DNA from 4 places in the Halomonas sp. HG01 genome. Region 4 is predicted to be linked to each of the others. Evidence: predicted binding sites of a transcription regulator. Region 4 holds the regulator's gene; each other region holds the start of a gene.
The links. Region 4 encodes FNR, which switches genes on or off when oxygen is low (the NO sensors DNR and NnrR bind a similar motif). Its sites were predicted from a motif close to TTGATNTANATCAA; they were not measured.

Region 1: a site for FNR is predicted at 2,013-2,026, ahead of cyoA (ubiquinol oxidase subunit II). Genes of this name have one in related genera too.
Region 2: a site for FNR is predicted at 2,984-2,997, ahead of UN84_RS08420 (cation-translocating P-type ATPase). Genes of this name have one in related genera too.
Region 3: a site for FNR is predicted at 2,247-2,260, ahead of trhP (prephenate-dependent tRNA uridine(34) hydroxylase TrhP). Genes of this name have one in related genera too.

Annotation. Positions count from the first base shown of each region.
Region 1 is NZ_CP022134.1:2,579,764-2,585,106, forward strand. It holds gene cyoB (cytochrome o ubiquinol oxidase subunit I) at 1-965, opposite strand, end outside; gene cyoA (ubiquinol oxidase subunit II) at 969-1,973, opposite strand; gene UN84_RS12310 (CBS domain-containing protein) at 2,307-2,987, opposite strand; gene UN84_RS12315 (DeoR family transcriptional regulator) at 3,096-3,818, opposite strand; gene UN84_RS12320 (outer membrane protein OmpK) at 4,096-4,923, shown strand; gene UN84_RS12325 (NupC/NupG family nucleoside CNT transporter) at 5,002-5,343, shown strand, end outside.
Region 2 is NZ_CP022134.1:1,776,515-1,781,857, reverse strand. It holds gene hrpB (ATP-dependent helicase HrpB) at 1-160, shown strand, start outside; gene UN84_RS08420 (cation-translocating P-type ATPase) at 174-2,885, opposite strand; gene UN84_RS08415 (YchJ family protein) at 3,002-3,457, shown strand; gene UN84_RS08410 (Na+/H+ antiporter family protein) at 3,578-4,912, opposite strand; gene UN84_RS08405 (HlyD family secretion protein) at 5,153-5,343, shown strand, end outside.
Region 3 is NZ_CP022134.1:1,809,117-1,814,459, reverse strand. It holds gene UN84_RS08555 (6-carboxytetrahydropterin synthase) at 1-737, opposite strand, end outside; gene queE (7-carboxy-7-deazaguanine synthase) at 737-1,378, opposite strand; gene queC (7-cyano-7-deazaguanine synthase QueC) at 1,371-2,120, opposite strand; gene trhP (prephenate-dependent tRNA uridine(34) hydroxylase TrhP) at 2,321-3,709, shown strand; gene UN84_RS08535 (SRPBCC family protein) at 3,790-4,200, shown strand; gene UN84_RS08530 (DUF2789 domain-containing protein) at 4,291-4,527, opposite strand; gene UN84_RS08525 (asparaginase) at 4,636-5,343, opposite strand, start outside.
Region 4 is NZ_CP022134.1:2,939,559-2,944,901, forward strand. It holds gene UN84_RS13980 (heavy metal translocating P-type ATPase) at 1-621, shown strand, start outside; gene ccoS (cbb3-type cytochrome oxidase assembly protein CcoS) at 618-860, shown strand; gene UN84_RS13990 (sulfite exporter TauE/SafE family protein) at 857-1,579, shown strand; gene UN84_RS13995 (hypothetical protein) at 1,668-2,636, shown strand; gene fnr (fumarate/nitrate reduction transcriptional regulator Fnr) at 2,706-3,449, shown strand; gene ttcA (tRNA 2-thiocytidine(32) synthetase TtcA) at 3,574-4,488, opposite strand; gene UN84_RS14010 (DNA polymerase III subunit epsilon) at 4,575-5,195, opposite strand; gene UN84_RS14015 (putative nucleotidyltransferase substrate binding domain-containing protein) at 5,237-5,343, opposite strand, start outside.

The DNA of each region.
Region 1 (5,343 bases), 360 kb from region 4:
GCGACGGTCGCCCACACCATGGTGCCGTAGCCGAACAGACGCTTGCGTGCGAAGGTCGCGATGACCTCGGAGAACACGCCGAAGGCCGGCAGGATCAGGATGTACACCTCAGGATGGCCCCAGGCCCAGATGAGGTTGACGTACATCATCATGTTGCCACCGAGATCGGTGGTGAAGAAGTTCATCCCCAGGTAGCGATCCAGCGTCAGCAGCGCGATGGTGGCGGTCAGGATCGGGAACGAGGCGATGATCAGGACGTTCGCGCACAGCGAGGTCCAGGTGAAGATGGGCATGCGGAACAGGGTCATGCCCTTGGTGCGCATCTTCAGGATGGTGACGAAGAAGTTGATGCCGGTCAGGGTCGTGCCGATACCGGATATCTGCAACGCCCAGATCCAGTAATCCACGCCGACGCCAGGACTGTAGTCGAGCCCCGATAGTGGCGCATACGCCAGCCAGCCGGTCTTGGCGAACTCACCGGCGAACAGCGACACGTTGACCAGGATCACGCCCGCCGCGAACAGCCAGAAGCTCAGGTTGTTCAGGAACGGGAAGGCCACGTCGCGCGCGCCGATCTGCAACGGCACCACCAGGTTCATCAGGCCGATGACCATGGGCATGGCGACGAAGAAGATCATGATCACGCCGTGGGCAGTGAAGATCTGGTCATAGTGCGAGGGCGGCAGGAAGCCCTCGGCCCCGGCCGACGCCATCGCCAGCTGGGAGCGCATCATGATCGCATCGGCGAAGCCGCGCAGCAGCATCACCAGCGCCACGATGAAGTACATGATGCCGAGCTTCTTGTGGTCGACGGAGGTGACCCACTCGTTCCACAGATAGCCCCACTTCTTGAAGTAGGTGATGGCGGCCACCAGCGCGAGCCCACCCAGGACGATACCGGTAATGGTCGTCATGATGATGGGATCGTGCGTCGGGATCGCCTCTAGGCTGAGTTTTCCGAACATGATTTACTCCGCTGCCTCCGCGCTCATGGGCGTGCCGTGAGACTCGGCCGAATCGCCGTGATCGTCGCCATGACCACCGCCGTGACCGCCGTGACCGAAGCCATCGGCGTAGCTGTCGGCGTACTGGGCCATGCGCTGCTCGTGATCGCCGCCGGCATGGAAGCTCTTGATGATGCTCTCGTAGAGAGAGGGGGATACCTCGGAGAAATACTGGATCTCGTTGTCCTCGGAAGGCGCAGCGAGTTCGTTGTATTCCGCCGGGTAGGTCAGGGACTCGGACGACTCGCGGACCTTGGCCACCCAGGCCTCGAAGTCTTCCTGGGAGCCCACATGGGCGTCGAAGGTCATGCCGGAGAAGCCCGCACCGCTGTAGTTGGTGGAGCGACCGGGATAGACGCCCGGCTCATCGGCGACCAGGTGCACGTCGTTGTCCATGCCGGCCATGGCATAGATCTGACTGCCCAGACGCGGGATGAAGAAGGCGTTCATGACCGAGCCGGAAGACACGCGGAAGCGGACCGGCGTATCCGCGGGGAAGGCCAGCTCGTTGACGGTGGCGATGCCCTGCTCGGGATAGATGAACAGCCATTTCCAGTCCAGCGATACCGCCTGGATCTCGATCGGCTCTTGCTGCTCTGCGGTCGGCTCGATGGGCTTGTGCGGGTCAAGGCTGTGCGAGGTGTACCAGGTCAGCACGGCCAGGAACACGATGATCACACAGGGAATGAACCACACGACCGCCTCGATCAGATTGGAATGGTGCCAATCCGGGCGGTAGGAGGCTTCGCGGTTACTGCGGCGATAGCGCCAGGCGAAGAGCAGCGTCATCACGATCACGGGAATGACCACGATCTGCATCAGACCGAAGGACGTGAGGATCAGGGTTCGCTGTTCTTCCCCGATCTGGCCCTTGGGGTCCAGCAGCGCCGAGCTGCACCCTGCCAGCACCAGGGGCAACACCGCCAGCAGCAAGACTCCGAGCTTGCGCAGGGGGGGAGTTCGATTCATGTTTCGACCTCGTCAGGCTTGGCGACAGGATAAATCCTGCTGACTTGTAGCAAGCACGCTACACAAAACCGAGACCTGTCCTGCGCCGGTTGACCCATGACCGCAGCAAAGGCTAACCATCGTGGAAAGGGCTCGGCTCACTCATGGCCAAACCCCCGCGAACGCCGCTATGGGGCGCGCGAGAAAGGGTCCGGCCGCGGGGAACGTATTGTGTAGTAAACGAGGAAAGGAGGAAAGGGACGATTTGCCGCAGCGTGTCGCACCGGCGATGACGCCGGCGCGGAAGGGAACGTTCGGGTCGCCGTCAGAGCAACCGCTGTAGAATCAATGGCCTCAGTAGCCGCCCATGCCCCGGGGCATGAAGCCGATGTGGTTCTCCACCGAGCGGGCGCCGGGCGCGTTCTCCGCCGCCACCTGCACGGCGAGACGCTGCTCCTGGCTGTCGACCAGCCCCCACAGCTGAATCTCACCCTCGCTGACGATGATGTTGAGGCGCTCGACCATCACCCCGGTATGACGCTCCACCTCCTGGAGAATCGCATCGCGGATCTCGCGGTCTTCGACGCTCGCCGCGGCACGGGGTTCCGCCACCGAGAAACCGCGCAGCAGATTGGCCCGGCTGACGATGCCCACCAGCCTGCCATCGCGCACCACCGGCACCCGCTTGATGCGATGCTTCTCGAGCAGGCGCGCGATCTCGTGAACCGGCTTGTCCTCATCGATGGTGACCGGTTCGCGGGTCATGATCTCGTGGGCCAGGCGGCCATGGGTCTTGACGTACTCGCCGGGGTCGTTGACCTCGAACATGCGCAGCCACCAGGCCTTGTCGCGCCGCTCGTCTTCCGCGCGGCGAATCAGGTCGCCCTCGCTGACGATGCCCAGTACCCGCTCGTCCTCGTCGACCACCGGCACGGCGCTGATGCCGTGCTCCAGCAGCAGGCTGGCAATCTCGCGCACCTCGCTGTTCGGCGACACGGTGATCACGTGTGGGGTCATGACATCTGCGGCGCGCATGGCAACTCCTCCGAGGCGATGAGAGTGAATGCGAGGACGCTCCCCGCCCCCTCAACATAGCAACTTCCCGCCACTCGTCCTTGACCACGAGCAAGTCTCGAGACGCTCTCAGTCGCCGTCGCCCGCTTCCTCGGCGATCACCTGATCCACCTCCTCGAGTCCGGCGAAGCGCGCCGGGCGCACCATGCCCTGCTTGCTGGCATCCACCACCAGCACCCTGCGCTGGGCGGTGGCGATCGCCGCCTGCTTGGGCGCCACCTCGTGGAAGTGGAAGCAGCTCAGCCCCTGGCGCTCGTCCACGCCGGCCGCGGTCAGGAACGCCTTGTTGATCCCGAAGCCCCGGATCGTCTCGCTCATGTCGTCGCTGGAGAACGAACGCGACGAGGCATGATAGACCCCACCCAGCAGCCACAACCGCACCCCCGGGCGCTTGCTGACCGCCTCGGCGATGTTCAGCGCATAGGTCACCACCGTCAGCGACATGTCGTCGGGCAGGCTGGCCGCCAGCGGCGCAAGGGTCGTGCCGCAGTCGATGAACAGAGTGTCTCCCTCTTCCAGCGTGGCCAGCGCCCGCTCGCACAACCGCCGCTTGGCCTCGGCGTTGCGGTCGCGCTGCACGGCCAGGTCGTAGACCGGGGCATGACGCGGGTCGCCGGCCAGCATCAGGTGCCCGCCGATCAACGCCAGGCTTCCGTCGGACCCCGCCAGGTCGCGTCGAATCGTCATCTCCGACACCCCGCACAGGGCCGCCGCCTCGGCCAGACGCAGGCTGCCGCCCTGCCCCAGCGCATGCTGCAGGCGCATCAGCCGCCCTTCACTTCGTTCGTTCAACGTATCCCTCTCCTGGTGCTGCCCACATCTCTCGAGGCGGCCGGCGCCGCACTCGTGCTCCGCGTTGACGCCACCCCCCTTCGCAGGGTTGCGGCGCCAAATGTGATTAAAATAACATTGTCATGTTACTCAAATAACAGGCTCGCCGCTCGCCATCCCGTTCGCCCCTCACGACCGGGCGCATGATCTCCCCGTCGACGTGAGCGACGGCTGGCCGCGTGCCAGGCACCTCACCCGACAACAACCGTCATCGACAACGTTCAGAGAAGCCATCCCCATGCCGATTTCCCTCGCCCCCTGCCACCGCGTCTCACTGGCCGGCCTGCTGCTGGGCGCCACCGCCCTGCCCGCCGCCGCCTCCGACGACGCCTCGGCCTTCACCCCCCAGTGGTCGTTCGCCAACGCCTCGATCAACTACCTCGACTGGTCCGACGGCACCGAGGCACGCACCGCGAGCAACGCCGCCAAGGGCGACTTCTTCTACCTCGAGCTCGAGGGCGGCGTCGGCTTCGACTGGGGTGAATTCTACGGCTTCTACGATTTCGAGAACCCGCAGAACGACATGTCCGAGGAAGACGGCCGCGACAACCGCCGCAGCGCCGCCAAGGTCACCTCGCACATCTACCTCGGCGATACCCCCTTCTCGCTGTACTTCCACGTCTACGATTTCCGCGACTACGGCTTCGACAGCGAGGAGCAGGACCGCATCGCCGGCCTCGGCTATCGCCACACCTTCGCCAACGGCCTGTGGTTCAAGCCGTTCATCGGCAAGGCCTGGGTCGAGAGCGACGGCAACAGCTACAGCGGCGAGAACGGCTACATGGCCGGCTGGGTGCTAGGCTACGACTTCGAGGCCTTCGGCGAGGCCTTCAGTCTGACCAACTGGCACGAGCAGACCTTCGAGCGCGACGACGAGTACCTGCGCAGGAACTACGTCAACGGCCCGGCCAGCGAAGTGGGCACCAACGGCGCCGTGGCGCTGTGGTGGCACCCCATCGAGGAGATCACCACCGGCGTGCAGTACCGCTACGCGAACAACAAGCTGGGCACCGCCGGCGACTATCAGAACGCGATGATCTATACCGTCAAGGTCAACTTCCTGTAACCTCCCGCGCCTCGTGACCCATCGCCGGCCCCGAGGCGCGACCCGCGCGCCTCGGCCATCAACCACAAGGACATCCCCATGACCTTGCTCATGAGCCTGATCGGCATGCTGACGCTGATCGCCATCGCCGTGCTCTTCTCCAGCAATCGCCGCGCGATCCGCCTGCGCACCGTGGGCGGCGCATTCGCCATCCAGGCCGGCATCGGCGCCTTCGTGCTCTACGTCCCGGCCGGTCAGGCGGTGCTCGCCACCGTCTCGGATGCCGTCAGCCAGGTGGTACTCTACGCCAACGACGGCATCGACTTCGTGTTCGGTGGCCTGGCCAACGCCGAGGCCTCCGGCTTCATCTTCGCGGTCAAGGTGCTGCCGGTCATCATCTTCTTCTCCTCGCTGACCGCGGTGCTTTACTACCTGGGCATC
Region 2 (5,343 bases), 1.2 Mb from region 4:
GGCGCGGCGCCTGCTGCAGGTCACCGCAGACCTGACGAGCTTCTGGGCCAACGGCTACGCCGAGGTGCGCAAGGACATGCGCGGTCGCTATCCCAAGCATCCCTGGCCGGAGGATCCGTGGTCGGCCCAAGCCAGCGCACGGACCAAGCGGCGAAGCTGAGTCGTCCCCGGGGTCAGGCTCGACGGCGCCACAGCGCCTTTTCCCCCTCGACGATCAGCAGTACGGCCAGCGCAGTGGCCAGGATCACGACCCAGTGCATCGGCGCCAGGCCTGCGGCGCCGAACAGGCGTTGCAGGACGGGCACGTAGGTCCAGGCCAGCTGGATGACGGCAATCAGGCCGATGGCCACCCATACCGGACGACTGCCGAACAGGCCCCGCCATGAGAGCACCCCCTGGATCAGGTAGCGGCTGTTGACCAGGTAGGCGGCGGAGCCCGCGACCAGCATGTTGACCGCACCGGATCTGGCCTGCTCGAGCGCGCCGCCTTGCATGTCGTGGATCCAGGTGAAAATGCCATAGGTGGCCAGCAGCAGCAGCGTCGAGACGAAGATCACCCGCCACAGCAGGAAGAGGTCCAGCAGGGCGGCGTCCGGTTTCCTTGGTGGGCGTCGCATCAGGTCGTGTTCGCCGGGTTCGAAGGCCAGGGCGAGGCCCAGGGTCACCGCCACGGCCATGTTGACCCACAGCGCCTGGAGCGGGCTCACCGGCAGCAGCGCCCCGCACAGCACCGCGACCATGATGGCCAGGCCCTGGGCGCCGTTGGTGGGCAGCAGGAAGGTGATGGTCTTGCGGATGTTGTCGTAGACCTTACGGCCCTCGCGGATGGCGGCGACGATGGTGGCGAAGTTGTCGTCGGCCAGGACCATCTCCGCGGCCTCCTGAGCCGCCGCCGTGCCCTGTCGCCCCATGGCTACGCCCACGTCGGCGCGCTTGAGGGCCGGGCCGTCGTTGACGCCATCGCCGGTCATCGCGCAGACCTCACCGCATGACTGCAGGGCCTCGATCAGCCGTAGCTTGTGCTCGGGGGTGGCTCTTGCGAAGACGTCTACCGTCATGACGCTGTCGATCAGCGCCGCCTCGGACATGCTCTCGATCTCGTGGCCGCTGATCACCCGGCCCGTGTTGGCGAAGCCCAGCCGCTCGGCGATGGCGCGCGCGGTGACGCCGTGGTCGCCGGTGATCATGACCGGACGAATGCCCGCGGCCCGGCACTCGGCCACCGCGGCGATGGCTTCCTCCCGGGGCGGGTCGAGCATGCCCACCAGACCCAGCAGTACCAGTTCCGACTCGGCGTGCTCGTCGGTCAGCTTCAGGCGTGAGGACAGCGGTTTCTCGGCCAGGGCCAGCACACGCAGGCCCCTGTCGGACAGGGCATGGAGGCGTTGCTCCCAGAGAGAAAGTTCCAGTGAGTCCTCGCCCCGGTCGGTGCGCACCCGGTGACACATCGCCAGCAGCCTGTCCGGCGCGCCCTTGACCAGCAGGCGGGGACTCCCTTCCATGTCGTGGAGGGTGGCCATGTACTGACGTCCGGCGTCGAAGGGGATGGCGTCGTGTCGGATATGATGACGGCGCGTCTGCACCACCGGCAGGCCGGCCTTGGCGGCGGCCACCACCAGCGCCCCCTCGGTAGGGTCGCCATGGATGCGCCATGTCTCGTCTTCGTGGACCAGCTCGGCGTCGTTGCACAGTACGCCGACGTTCAGGAAGTGACGCAGGGCATGCTGGTCATCGAGGTCGAGCGGGGCCGGGCTGGTCTTGCCGTCGTCGACGCGGTGGAATGCGCCCTCGGGGGCGAAGCCGATGCCGTCGAGGTGAAACTCGCCTTCGGGCAGCCAGATCGCCTGGGCGGTCATCTCGTTGCGGGTCAGGGTGCCGGTCTTGTCCGAGCAGATCGTCGATACTGACCCCAGGGTCTCCACCGCGGGAAGACGGCGGATGATGGCTCGCGAGCGGGCCATGGCCTGAACTCCCAGCGCCAGGCCGATGGTGACGATGGCCGGCAGCCCCTCCGGGATGGCCGCGACCGCGAGGCCTACCGCGGCCATGAACATCGTCGGCCAGGGACTCCCGTGCAGCAGCACGCCGACCAGCGCCGTGGCGATCGCGCATGCCAGGATCAGCGTTGCCAGTACCCGTCCGGCGCGGTCGAGCTGGCGCAGCAGCGGCGTGCGCAGTGGCTCGACCCTGCCCAGCAGCGCGGAGATGCGGCCGAGTTCGGTGTCCGCTCCGATCGCCACCACCAGCCCCCGGGCGCTGCCCTGCGCCACCAGGGTGCCGGCATAGGCCATGCTGCTGCGATCGCCGAGCTCGGCGTTTTCCGCCACCGCTGCGGTGCCCTTGTCCACGGGTAACGACTCGCCGGTCAGTGTGGCCTCCTGGTGTCGCAGCCGACGTGCCTCCAGCAGGCGCAGGTCGGCAGGCACTCGATCGCCGCTCTCCAGCAGGACGATGTCTCCCGGCACCAGTGCCTCGGCAGGCACTTCCTGGCGGCGGCCGCCGCGCAGTACCTGGGCGCTTGGGGCGAGCAGGTCGCGAATGCGGGCCAGCGCCTGCTCGGCACGGCCTTCCTGGACGTAGCCGACCAGTGCGATGATGGCGACCACGGAGAGGATGGCAATGGCATCCACGATGGCGCCAAGGGCCAGGCTGCCGAGGGCCGCGACGATCAGAATGACGATCAGCAGGTTCGCGAACTGTGACGCCAGCCTGCGCCAGGCGGAGCGAGGGCGTGCCTGGGGCAGGCGGTTGGGACCGAAGCGTCGCTGGCGCTCGGCGACGGCCTCGTCGGTCAGGCCGCGCGGATGGCTCTGTTGGCGATCGAGGGCCTCTTCGGCACTCAGGGCGTGCCAGGATGTGGTCGGGGAGTGATAGGCGACGTCCATGCCTTGGCCTCCGTGGCGAGGGCGTGTGATGAGAATGCTGCAGCGCAGCGGAGGCGGCAAGTGGCGGACACGATTCGCTATCATGTCCGGTTCACCCCTTGACCTGGATCAATGCCATGAAAGACGCCGAACCCTGCCCCTGCGGCACTGGCCTGCCGCTTACGGCCTGCTGTGGCCGCTACCATGACGGAGAGCCGGCGCCGACGCCCGAGGCGCTGATGCGCTCGCGCTACAGCGCCTTCGCCCTGGGCCTGAACGACTATCTGCTGGAGAGCTGGGCGCCCGAGACGCGTCCGACGGCCTTGCCGGACGACGATCCGACCCAGTGGGTGCACCTCGAGATCCTCGATCACGGCGAGGACGGCGATACCGGCAGGGTGCACTTTCGCGCCACCTTCCGTGAGGGGCGCCGCTGGGGCGCTCTGGAGGAGCGGTCGCGCTTTCGGCGCGAGGCGGGCCGCTGGGTCTACGTGGACGGCGAGCCCTCGGTGACCCGGCTCAAGCCGGGGCGCAACGATCCCTGCCCGTGTGGGAGCGGGAAGAAGGGCAAGGCCTGCTGCGTTCGAGGCTAATCCCCCTGTTGGCCGGATGGCCGGCATGAAATACAACAGCCCCGCCGGTATATGCCGGCGGGGCTGTTGTGTCTTTTAGCTTCAAGCTTTCGGCTTGCCGCTCCCGGGCACCGCCCGGGTTCAGAGCATCATGGCGGCGAGCCAGCCGAAGCCGATCAGCGGGATATTGTAGTGCAGGAAGGTCGGCACCACGCTGTCCCAGATGTGGTCGTGCTGGCCGTCGGCGTTGAGGCCGGCGGTCGGGCCGAGGGTGGAGTCCGAGGCCGGTGAGCCGGCGTCGCCCAGGGCGGCGGCGGTGCCGACCAGGGCGATGGTGGCCATCGGCGAGAAGCCGAAGCCGATCGCCAGCGGCACGTAGATCGAGGCGATGATCGGGATGGTCGAGAACGACGAGCCGATGCCCATGGTGATGAACAGGCCCACCAGCAGCATGACCAGGGCGGCCAAGCCCTTGTGGTCGCCGATCAGGGCGGTGGAGCTTTCCACCAGGCTCTCGACCTGGCCGCTGGCCTGCATGACGCTGGCGAAGCCGGCGGCCGCGATCATGATGAAGCCGACCAGCGCCATCATGCGCATGCCTTCGGTGAAGATGTCGTCCTGCTCGTGCCAGTGGAACACGCCGCTGACGGAGAGTACGGCGAAGCCGAACAGGCCGCCGAGCACCATGGAACCGCTGACCAGCTGTACCACCACGGTGCCGACCAGCGACAGGCCGAGCACGGCGATCTGCCAGGGCTTGAGGTGGCCGGCGGCCTCGGCGGGTGTCTCGTCGCCGTGGGCCAGGTCGCGGTCTTCGTAGCTGCGCTTGCCGCGATAGCTGAACAGGATCGCCACGACCAGGCCGATCGCCATGCCGCCGATCGGCACGATCATCGCCGTGGGCACCATGGCGGCGGTCACGTCGAGGCCGTTGTCGTTGAGGTTGGTCAGCAGGATGTCGTGGAGAAAGATCGAGCCGAAGCCTACCGGCAGCAGCATGTACGGTGCGGTGATACCGAAGGTGATCACGCAGGCCACGGCGCGACGGTCGAGCTTCAGGTGGTTCATCAGCTTGAGCAGTGGCGGCACCAGCACCGGGATGAAGGCGATGTGCACCGGGATCAGGTTCTGCGAGCTGACCGAGAAGGCCAGCAGCACGCCGAGCAGCACATAGACGATGGTGCGGCGGTGGGGGATTCCCTGGTCCAGCCGGAGACCGGCGATGGCCTTCTGGGACAGGAGCTGGGTGATGCCCGAGCGTGACAGGGCCACCGCGAAGGCGCCGAGCACGGCGTAGGAGATGGCCACGGTGGCCCCGTTGCCCAGGCCGTCGTTGAAGGCGTCCATGATCTCGCCGATCGGCATGCCGGCATAGAGGCCGCCGACCAGGGTGGCGGCGATCAGCGCGAAGACCACGGACACCCGCATCAGGCTCAGGGTGACCATGACCAGGATGGCAAGCACGATGGCGTTCATGAGGGTTCCTTGCGGGAGCGTCGGAGGAATGGGCGGAAAATCAAGCCGCCCATTGTAGTCATCTCGGCTGGCGATGCCAGGCATGCCGCGCCGATCGGGCCATCGAGGGCCCGAGAGTGGCGGGGCGAGGGGACAGTTACGATTGCATGGCATCTTTTAGCTTGCTAAAAGAATTGCTATCATCTCGGCCTTTTGCCCCATCCGGTCGTCCTGGCCGGTGGCATCGACGGGAGCGAGTCCATGACTCCAGATCAGAGTTTCGCGCGCTGGGTCCGGGTCGCGCTGGCGGCCTTCGGCGTGCTGTTCGTCTACTTCATCATCGCCGACACCTTCATGCCGATGACCCCCCAGGCCCGGGTGCTACGCCCCGTGGTGCGGGTCGCGCCGGAGGTGTCGGCCCGCGTCGAGGCGGTGGCCGTGACCAACAATCA
Region 3 (5,343 bases), 1.1 Mb from region 4:
TGTTCCACCGTGGTCGGCGTCGGCATCGGGATGCAGCGCTCCCGCGGCAGGGTCAGGGCGAAACGCCCCTGTTCGGCCGTGTAGCGCGTGGTCAGGCGGCCGGTGAAGGCGGCATCCAGGCCCTCGACCACGTCGGCCTCGTCCACCAGGTAGCGATCCGCGAGGCGTTCGGCCCACTCGGTCTCGAGCGCCGGGCACCGTTCGCCGTCCTGCCACACGTGCAGCCGCGAGCGGTGGCCGTGGGCGATGCGCTGGCAGTTGCCGGCGTGGCGCTTGAGGCCGTGGCTGTAGGTGTAGGCGGCGCCGTCGATGGCCTCGTCGGTCAGCGTCAGGCGGATCGCCTCGACCCGGGCCGGCGGCTGGCGGCTGAGCGAGGCCGACAGGTGCTCGGCCAGGCGCTCGGCGGTGATGGCCGGCCAGGGCAGCAGGGCGAAAGCCTGGCGCGGGCCGCGGACCTCGAACGGGTAGGGCGACTCGGCGCGCACGCACACGCCCTCGGCGCACTCATGGACGCTGATGCCGGGCGCCTCGGTGGGCACCAGCAGGGTGTGATCGGGGCCCTGGTCGATGCGCGACTTGATCCACGGCTTGACCTCGCCGAAGTCGAACAGCATGCCGTCCTCGCCGAGCTCGCCGTCGAGTTCGGCGTCGACCCGCCAGCTGGCGCCGATCAGCCCGCGTTCGGGGCACCACAGGGAGGCGTCGAGATGGGTGAGGCGGTTGACGAACAGCGTCATCAGTCGATCCCCGTGATCTTGTGGGTCTGCAGTGAGAGCCGCCACTGCGGATGGCTCAGGCAGTAGGCCACGGTCTCGGCCGTGACGTCACCGCCGCCGACCGCTGCGGTGTCCATCGGCTGAAGGAAGAAATGATGGAAGTCCAGGTCGGTGAAGCGCTCGGGCGGGGCGTCGCTCTGCGGATAGACCAGCTTGAGCTCGTCGCCGGAGGTCTGGGCCAGCACGCTCTCGCCCTTGGGGCTGACGCACAGCCAGTCGATGCCCGGCGGGGCCGGCAGGGTGCCGTTGGTCTCCACGGCGACGTCGAAGCCGCGCTCGTGCATGGCGGCGATCAGGGGCTCGTCGAGCTGCAACAGCGGCTCGCCGCCGGTGAAGATCACCTGGGGCGTGGCGGTGCCCGGGGCATCCGGCCACAGCGCGGTCAGATGATCGACCAGGGCCTCGGCATCATGGAAGCGTCCGCCGTGCTGGCCGTCGGTGCCGCGGATGTCGGTATCGCAGAAGCGGCAGGCCGCGGCGGCGCGATCGGCCTCGCGCCCGGACCACAGGTTGCAGCCGCTGAAGCGGCAGAACACGCTGGCGCGTCCGGCCTGGCCGCCTTCGCCCTGCAGCGAGTAGAAGGCTTCCTTGACGCTATACATGGTCGGACCCTTCGGCGGCGTCGGCGGCGGCATCGGGCCGCTGTGAAGAGACGTCGGCCTCGTCGCCGGTGGTGTCATAAGCGATGGGGTCGACGGCGCCGTTGGCGGCGAAGGCCGAAAGCCGTTCGCGGCAGCTGCCGCAGCGGCCGCAGGCCAGGGCTTCACCACGGTAGCAGGTCCAGGTCCTGGCGTAGTCGAGCCCCATGGCCAGGCCCTCGGCGAGGATCTCGTCCTTGCCGGCGCGCAGGTAGGGCGCGTGCAGGGTCACCGGCTCGAAGTTGGCGATGCCGGCGACGTCGTTCATGGCCTCGACGAACTCGGGGCGGCAGTCCGGGTAGAGCACGTGATCGCCGCCATGGGCGCCGTAGTCGACCCGATCGGCGCCGATGTTGACCGCCTTGGCGATCGCCAGCGACAGCAGGATCATGTTGCGGTTGGGGACCACGGTGGCCTTGAGGTTGGCCTCGGCGTAGTCGGCGTCGGGCAGCTCCTGGCTGGAGTCGGTGAGCGCCGAGGCGTCGATCAGGCCATGGATGGCGGTGATGTCGACCACCTGGTGGGGCACGCCCAGCTCGCGGCAGACCTCGCGGGCGACCGCGAGCTCGCGGGCATGACGCTGGCCGTAGTCGAAGGACAGGGCGTGGACCTCGCGGCCTTCGCGCAGGGCGCGATGCAGCACGGTAAAGGAGTCCATGCCACCGGAGTAGATCACCACGGTGGCCGGTGCGGCGGATTCTGACATGGGATACCTGTGGGGCGGAGAATTTGTCTGCCCGGCGCGCGTCACGGGCGCGGCGGGACCTTGGCCGGGGTCCGGTCCGGCAGGGGCGCACAGTGTACTTGACCAACGGGACAGGCGCCAAGGACGCTGATCCATGTCATTCAGCGTGGACAGGCGACGTTGCTAGACTTCGCCCCTTTGCCGCCGGTGATGTGAGCCTCATGGAAGCCCCCGAACTGCTGTCGCCCGCCGGCACCGTCAAGAACATGCGCTACGCCTTCGCCTACGGCGCCGATGCGGTTTATGCCGGGCAGCCGCGCTACTCGCTGCGCGTGCGCAACAACGATTTCAGAGTCGACAACCTGCACGAGGGCATCGCCTATGCCCACGAGCGGGGCAAGGCGTTCTATGTGGCCTCCAACACCGCGCCGCACAACAGCAAGCTCAGGACCTACCTGCGCGACATGGAGCCGGTGATCGAGGCCGGTCCCGACGCCCTGATCATGTCGGATCCCGGGCTGATCATGATGATTCGCGAGCGCTGGCCCGATCAGGTGATCCACCTGTCGGTGCAGTCCAACGTCGTCAACTATGCGGCGGCGACGTTCTGGCAGCAGCAGGGCATCCGCCGCATCATCCTGTCCCGCGAGCTGTCGCTGCAGGAGATCGGCCAGATCCGCGCCGAGTGCCCCGACCTCGAGATCGAGACCTTCGTGCACGGCGCGCTGTGCATCGCCTACTCCGGGCGCTGCCTGCTCTCCGGGTACTTTAACCGCCGCGACCCGAACCAGGGCACCTGCACCAACGCCTGCCGCTGGAAGTACCGCAAGGTGACGGCCGCCGAGGACGAGACCGGCGACCTGGTGCCGGCCAATGCCGCCCACGACGCCAGCGGCATCTGGACACCGGGTCAAGACAGGAGGCAGGACGGCGGCATGATCGCCTCCGCCGGTGGCAGGGAGGGCCAGGACACGCTCACGGCGCTGATCGAGGACCGCTCGCGCCCGGGCGAGCTGATGCCGGTCCATGAGGATGAGCACGGCACCTACATCATGAACTCCAAGGACCTGCGCGCCGTTCAGCACGTCCCGAGGCTTGCCGAGATGGGCGTGGCCTCGCTGAAGATCGAGGGGCGCACCAAGTCACCCTACTATGTGGCGCGCACCGCCCAGGTCTATCGTCGCGCCATCGACGATGCCGTGGCCGGTCGAGCCTTCGACATGCGCCTGATGGACGAACTCGAGAACCTGGCCAACCGTGGCTACACCGAAGGCTTCTATCGCCGCCATGTCCACGACCTGTACCAGAACTACGAGCAGGGCCACTCGATGGGCGTGCACCAGCAGTACGTCGGCGAGGTGCTGGGTTACGATCCCGACCTCGGCGTGCTGGAGGTCGACGTCAAGAACCGCTTCGAGGTCGGTGACGGCATGGAGCTGATGCTGCCTGGCGGCAACCGCCGTTTCGCCCTCGAACGCATCGAGAACAAGCGCGGCGAAGCGGTGGGCGTGGCCCCGGGATCGGGTCACGTGGTGCGCATCCCCGTGCCGGGCGACGCCATCGCGCCAGAGCGTCTCGCGTATGGCCTGCTGATGCGCGACCTCGCCTGAGGCCGTGCCGGGCTGGACACCACCCGGGACCTTCGGTGAAGCTGACACGGCAGCACAGGCCCCCAGCACAAGGAACCGGCATGGCCACCATCGAACATCGCGCCATTCTCGAGGCGCCGCCCGAGCGTGTCTTCGCCCTGCTCGAGCGGGTCGAGGACTTCGTCGACTATTCGGACCTGATCGAGCGCATCGAGCCGCTGGGCGAGGGGCGCTATCGCTGGCACGTGCACGCGGTGCGCATGGACTGGACCTTCGAGGTGGCGATCACCGAGCATCAGCCGCCCGAGGTGCTGGCCTGGGAATCGCTCAGCGGGGTGTGGAACCGAGGCCGCTATCGGCTGACGCCGGTGCCCGAAGGCACCGAGGTGGCGCTGACCCTGGAGTACGAGATTCATAACCGGCTGGTCGAAAAGGCGGTCAAGCGCGCGGTGACACCGTTGGTCAATCGCGTCAGCCAGCAGATTCTCGACCGCGTCGCGGCCAGACTATAGCGTGATCCGAAAGCGAGAACGCCGCCCATCCGGGCGGCGTTCTCGTTTGGTGGCTTTGCTTTGTTCCAGGCACTTTCCGGCGCTGCCTGGTCAGCCCTTGCGCAGCGAGGCATTGAGATGGTCGACCACCTCGGCCCAGTCGGCGTCGGCTTCGAGCGCCTCGCGCAGGAACTCCGCCTGGCCTTCGTTCCAGCAAGGCGCGTCGGGCAGTTCCACGTTCTCGGGCAGCGGCGAGTGGCGCTCGATGAAGCGCTGGATGGCCGCCGGCTCCGAGGCCAGGCCGAGCTGTTCGAAGAGTTCGCTGAACGGATGATCGGGATGTTCCATGGCAGGGCACCTGTGCGGGCGGACGTGTGTCTCCACTCTAGCCGTTCGGGCCCCGTCATGGCGATGGTGCGGTCGAGGCGTCTTCAACGCTCGGTCCCCCGTTCCGCCTCAGGGGGCGGCACGCTCGCCGACCAGCGGGGTCAGGAAGCGCCGGCGCCGTTCCTCATCGGGGAGCGGCTGGGCCAGCAGGTGGACCAGCTTGGCCACGGCGGCTTCCGGCGTCATGTCGTCGCCGGACAGCACGCCGGCATCGGACAGCGCCTGACCGGCGGCGTAGTGGCCGATGGCCACCGCCCCGTGGGGGCACTGGCTGATGGCGGCGAGCAGCTTGCCCTCGCCGACGGCCTGGGCCAGTACGCCGGCCAGGCGCGGATCGTCGGGCACGTTGCCGCCGCCCCAGACCTCCAACAGCGCGCCCTTGACGCGATCGTCCAGCAGCCAGGCCTCGAGCTGCCAGGCGGCGAGCCCCGGCCACAGCACGATGCGCGGCACCGCGCCGGCGGCCAGCGGCGCATAGTCGGGCAGTTCGAAGCGTGGCGCGCCGCGCTGGGCACGCTCCAGGCCGCGGCCGGGGTAGAGCACGGCGTCGTCGTCGACCCATTCGCCGAGCGGCGGGTGGTTGGGGCTGACGAAGGCGTCGGCCTCGCGAGCCTGCCACTTGCGGCTGCGTGCACCGCGCAGCAGGCGGCCGGCGAAGCAGATCGCCACCTCCTGCAGCCGCGGATCGGCGGCGAAGCGCAGCGCCGCCTCGACGTTGGTCAGCGCATCGCTGCCGGGCGCTTCCAGCGGCTGCATGGCGCCGGTGATCACCACCGG
Region 4 (5,343 bases):
GGCCACTGGCTGCTGCTGGCCGAGGACGGCGAGCCACGGGCCTGGTTCGCCCTGGGCGACCAGCCTCGGGAAGATGCCGCCACCACCGTCGCCGCCCTCGCGGCGCGAGGCATCGCGGTGGAACTGCTGTCCGGCGACGCCGAGGGGCCCACCCGGGCGCTGGCCGAGCGACTGGGCATCGCCGAGTGGCGCGCCGGCGCGAGCCCCGAGGACAAGCTCGCTCGGCTGCGCGACTGCCAGGCCGAGGGCCAGCGGGTGGCCATGGTCGGCGACGGCATCAACGACATCCCGGTGCTGGCCGGCGCCGACATCGCCTTCGCCATGAACGCGGCCACCGACCTGGCCCGCACCCGGGCCGACGCCGTGCTGCTCGGCCCCCATCTCGGGCGGCTGGTCGAAGCGCTCGACGTCGGCCGCGCCACGCGGCGCATCATCCGCCAGAACCTGGGCTGGGCGCTGGCCTACAACCTGCTGGCCCTGCCCCCGGCGGCGCTGGGCTGGGTGCCCCCCTGGCTGGCGGCGCTGGGCATGTCGGCGAGTTCGCTGGTGGTGGTCGCCAATGCCCTGAGGCTGGCCCGCCAGCGGCGCGCCGAGAATACCCTCGCCCGGGAGGCATCATGAGCATTCTCTACCTGCTGATACCGCTGTCGCTGATCCTGCTCGGCCTGGCCGTCTGGGCCTTCTTCTGGGCCGTGCGCCACGACCAGTTCGAGGACCTGGAAGGCCCGGCGCATCGCATCCTGTTCGACGATGACGACCCGCCGCAAGGGCCAGGCCCAGCGCACGATGCGGGCGAGCCGAACGCCGCCCACGACCGTGACCGAACCCGGGACAAGGACAGCGACAAGGACGCCCGATGAACCCCACCGGACTCGACCTGCCACCGCTGGCCGCGGCCTTCGTCTTCGGCCTGCTCGGCGGCGCCCACTGCATCGGCATGTGCGGCGGCATCATGAGCGCCCTGAGTTTCGCCGTGCCGCCCAGCCTGCGCCATCCGGTCCGGCTCGGCGGCCTGCTGCTGGGCTACAACCTGGGGCGCATCGCCAGCTACGTGCTCGCGGGCGCCCTGGCCGCCGGGCTCGGCACCCTGGTCGGGCTGGCCCCCGGGGTGCGCCTGGCGCTGCAGGTCCTGGCCGCGACGATGCTGATCCTGATGGCGCTCTACATCGCCGACTGGTGGAAGGGGCTGCTGAGGCTGGAGGCCCTCGGCAAGCGCCTGTGGCGCCGCCTGGAGCCCCTCGGACGGCGACTGATGCCGGTCGTGACGGTGCCCCAGGCGATGGCCCTGGGCGCCGTCTGGGGCTGGCTGCCCTGCGGACTGGTCTACTCGATGCTGACCTGGAGCCTGGCCAGCGCCGATCCGCTGCGCGGCGCGGCGCTGATGGGCGCCTTCGGACTCGGCACCCTGCCGGCGCTGCTGGCCACCGGCCTGGCCGCGCGTCGGCTGGGCGGCCTGATCCGCCACCCGGCCACCCGCACCCTGGCGGCACTGACGATCATCGGCTTCGCCCTGTGGCAGCTGTGGGGGCTGTGGCCGGGCGCGATGCCCCACGAGGCCGGCCACGCCGGGCAGCACTGAACCGCTTTCGCCGTCGCGCTTGACCCAGCGCAACACCGCCCGCTTCCGCGACCGCTAGCCTGATGGCATGCACTCCCGGAATCCTGCCATGCCCGTCACCGCTCCTTCCGACTTCGGCGCCGACGACTACGCCGCGGCGCTGGCCGCCAGCAACGCCGACGCCCGTCCCCTGTCGCTGCATCTGCGCCTGCCGCTGCGCCACGATGGCGACGCGCGCGTCGATCACGCCAAGGGCATGGACCCGTTCGAAGTCGACCTGGCCCGACTGGATCGCGAGATGGTGCTGGTGCGACGCTGCCTCGCCCCCGATCGACGGATCGAGGCCCTGCACTGGGGCGGCAGCCTGCCCCCCTGGCTGAGCCTGTCGCGGATGAGCGGGCTGGTCGATCGGCTGGCCTCGCGCTTTCCCTTCGAATCGGGACATTGGCGCGACTTCACCGTCGAACTCGATCCCCGTGCCACGGATCTTCTCACCCTGCGCCATCTGGAGGCACTGGGCTTCAACCGCCTGAAGCTGGTCATGCGCCTGCCGAGGGCCGACCGCCCGGAAGCCCTGACGCGGCTGCAGTCACGCATCGAGCCGCTGCTCGACGAGAGCGTCCGCATGGGCTGGCACTCGCTGAACCTGGTGCTGATCGTGCCGCCGGCGACGCCCGAGCAGGAGGCCGCCGCGGCGCTCGCCACGCTGATGGCCATGACGCCGCCACGCCTCTCGCTGCGCCCGGACCCCGCCTGGCAGGAAGGCGAGTCGACGCTGCCGGCGACACTGCTGGCTCGGATCGAGGACCGCCTGGCCGGAAACGGCTATCGGTCGCTGGGAGGCGGGTTCTACGCCCGCCACGGCGCCGCGCTGGAGGACGCCCGGGCGCAGACGCGACGCGAGCAGGCCCGCGACCGGCTGGGGCTTGGCCCCGGTGCCATCTCGCGGCTGCCCGACGCCGTGGCCTGCAACGCCGGCTCGGCCGAGGACTATGCCGCGGCGCTGGATGAGGGGCGACTGGCCACCGCATCGGGGCACTGGTCGCGCTGCCGCCGTTCGGGCGCGGGACACGGCTAAGGGATGCTATGCCCGGGCGGGTGCTATCCGCCATAATGGGGAAGGCAAGCCCCGATCAAGGAGGACAGCATGCCCGATATCGCAGCCGGCAGGCGCCGCTCACTGCTGCACGAGACCCGCTGCCGGACCTGCAGCCTGAGTTCCCTGTGCCTGCCCCTGGCCCTCGAACTCGAGGACATCGATCAGTTCGATGCCATCATCCGCCGCCGTCCGCCGCTCAAGAAGGGCGAGTCGCTTTTCCGTCAGGGCAGCCCCTTCACCAGCGTCTATGCGGTTCGCTCCGGCAGCCTCAAGCAGATCACCAGCGAAGGCGGCGGCATGGATCAGCTGACCAACTTCTATCTGCCCAGCGAACTGGTGGGGCTGGACGGCATCGACGAGTCGACCTATCCCGGCTCGGTCATCGCGCTCGAGACCACCACCGTGTGCGAGATCCCCTTCGATCGCCTGGATGCCCTGTCGGAAAGCCTGCCGGAGCTGCGCGCCCAGCTCTACCGCAGCATGAGCAAGGAAATGCGCGACGACCGCCGCATGATGCGCCTGCTGTCGCGCAAGACCGCCGACCAGCGGCTGGCCACCTTCTTCGCCAGCCTCTCCGACCGCTTCCGGCGCCGCGGCTACTCCGCCTACAGCTTCCGGCTCTCCATGTCCCGGGCCGACATCGGCAACTACCTGGGGCTGGCCGTGGAAACCGTCAGCCGCATCCTGGGCCGCTTCCAGCAGCAGGGCCTGGTGGCCGTCTCCGGCCGCGAGGTGAACATCCTCGACCTGGACGCCCTGGCCAAGCTGGCCGAGGAAGAGGGCTGCCGCTGACGCGCCTTCGCCGCGAGCGGGAAGCCGGAAAACACACCGCCCCCATGGCCGGCAGCACATGGGGGCGGTCTTTGTTAGGTTCTTCCCTCTCCCGACACGAAGTGCCGCGCTCCAAGCTTCCCGCTTATCGCTCCTGGTGCAGATCGATGCGGTCGGCCTGCATCTTCGCCTGCTTGTCCTCCAGCCCGGCGAAGTCGAACAGCTCGCGGTCGGCCAGCTGCGAGGGGGCGACGTTGGTGACCGCCTTGAACATGCTTTCCAGACGGCCGGGATGCTTGGCCTCCCACTCGGCGAGCATCTCCTTGACCACCTGACGCTGCAGGTTCGGCTGCGAGCCGCACAGGTTGCAGGGGATGATCGGGAAGGCCATGCGCTCCGAGAACTCGGCGATGTCGGCCTCGCGGCAGTAGGCCAGCGGGCGGATGACGATGTTCTTGCCGTCGTCGGAGAGCAGCTTGGGCGGCATCGACTTGAGGCTGCCGCCGAAGAACATGTTGAGGAACAGCGTCTCGAGGATGTCCTCGCGATGATGACCGAGCGCGATCTTGGTGGCACCGATCTCCTCGGCATAGCCATAGAGGGAGCCGCGGCGCAGCCGCGAGCACAGCGCGCAGGTGGTCTTGCCTTCCGGGGTCTTCTCCTTGACCACCGAGTAGGTGTCGCGCTCGAGGATATGGTAATCGACGCCGAGCCCGTCCAGGTACTCGGGCAGCACGTGCTCGGGAAAGCCGGGCTGCTTCTGGTCGAGGTTCACCGCCACCAGCGAGAAGTTCACCGGCGCGTTGCGCTGCAGATTCCGCAGGATCTCCAGCATGGTGTAGCTGTCCTTGCCGCCGGACAGGCACACCATCACCTTGTCGCCCTCGCGGATCATGTCGAAGTCGATGATGGCGTTGCCGACCTGGCGCCGCAGACGCTTCTGCAGCTTGTTGAACTCGCGCTTGGCCTTGGCGTCGGGCGCCTCGGCGGACAGGGTCGACGGCTCGGCCGAAGCGGCCTCATCGGCGGGACGGGGATCGAAGGTCACGGCATCTTGCATGGTCGGGGCGCTGCCAGGGCAATCGGGGAAAGGGAAAGGGCGCCTATCCTACCACCCTGCCGCCAGGCTGGCGACGTGGCGCGCGTTCAGCCGCTGCGGCGCTCGAGCAGCGCGTCGCGGTCCAGCCGCAGGTGCATCAGGGCCGTGGTCACGGCGGTGCCCAGCACGCTGTGGCGCCCCATCAGCGGCACCTCGAGCTGCGCGGCGACCCGCTCGAAGGCCGGTGCCACCTCGAGCCGCGAATGATGATGGTAACGCTGGTAACGCTGGACCAGGTCGATGCCGGCATTGGGCAGGTCGAAGCCGAATCGGGCGCGCAGCGGGCGGTTCAGCAACGCCAGGTCGCGATCCAGCCGCCAGCCGACCAGCGGGCGATTGCCGACGAAGTCGAGCAGCCGCGCCAGGGCCTGGTCGAGCGTCACGCCGTCGTCGAGATCGATGCCGCGCAGGCCGTGACGCCGCAGCACCTCGGCGTCCACGCCTTCCGGGCGCGTCAGCCGCAGCTCCAGCGACTCGCTGGTCAGCACCCGATCGCCGCGCAGGCGCACCGCGGCGATCGCCAGCGGCTCGGCGCTGCGCACGTCGCCGCCGGTCGACTGCACGGCCAGCGCCACCAGCTCCTCCCCCGTATAGGGGCGGAACAGCCAGCCATACTGGCCATGGGCGTGGCGGTGGCGGTCGACCAGGCGGCGCAGGGTCTTGAGCATGTCGATGTCCTTGTCGTGTCGAGAGGCGGCGGCCGGCCACCTCAGGTGTATTCGAGGTGATAACGATGGGAAATCCGCTGCTTGAAGTCCTTGACGATGTGCAGCGCCTCGCGCAGCAGGTCACGCTCCAGCGACGACAGCGACTGGA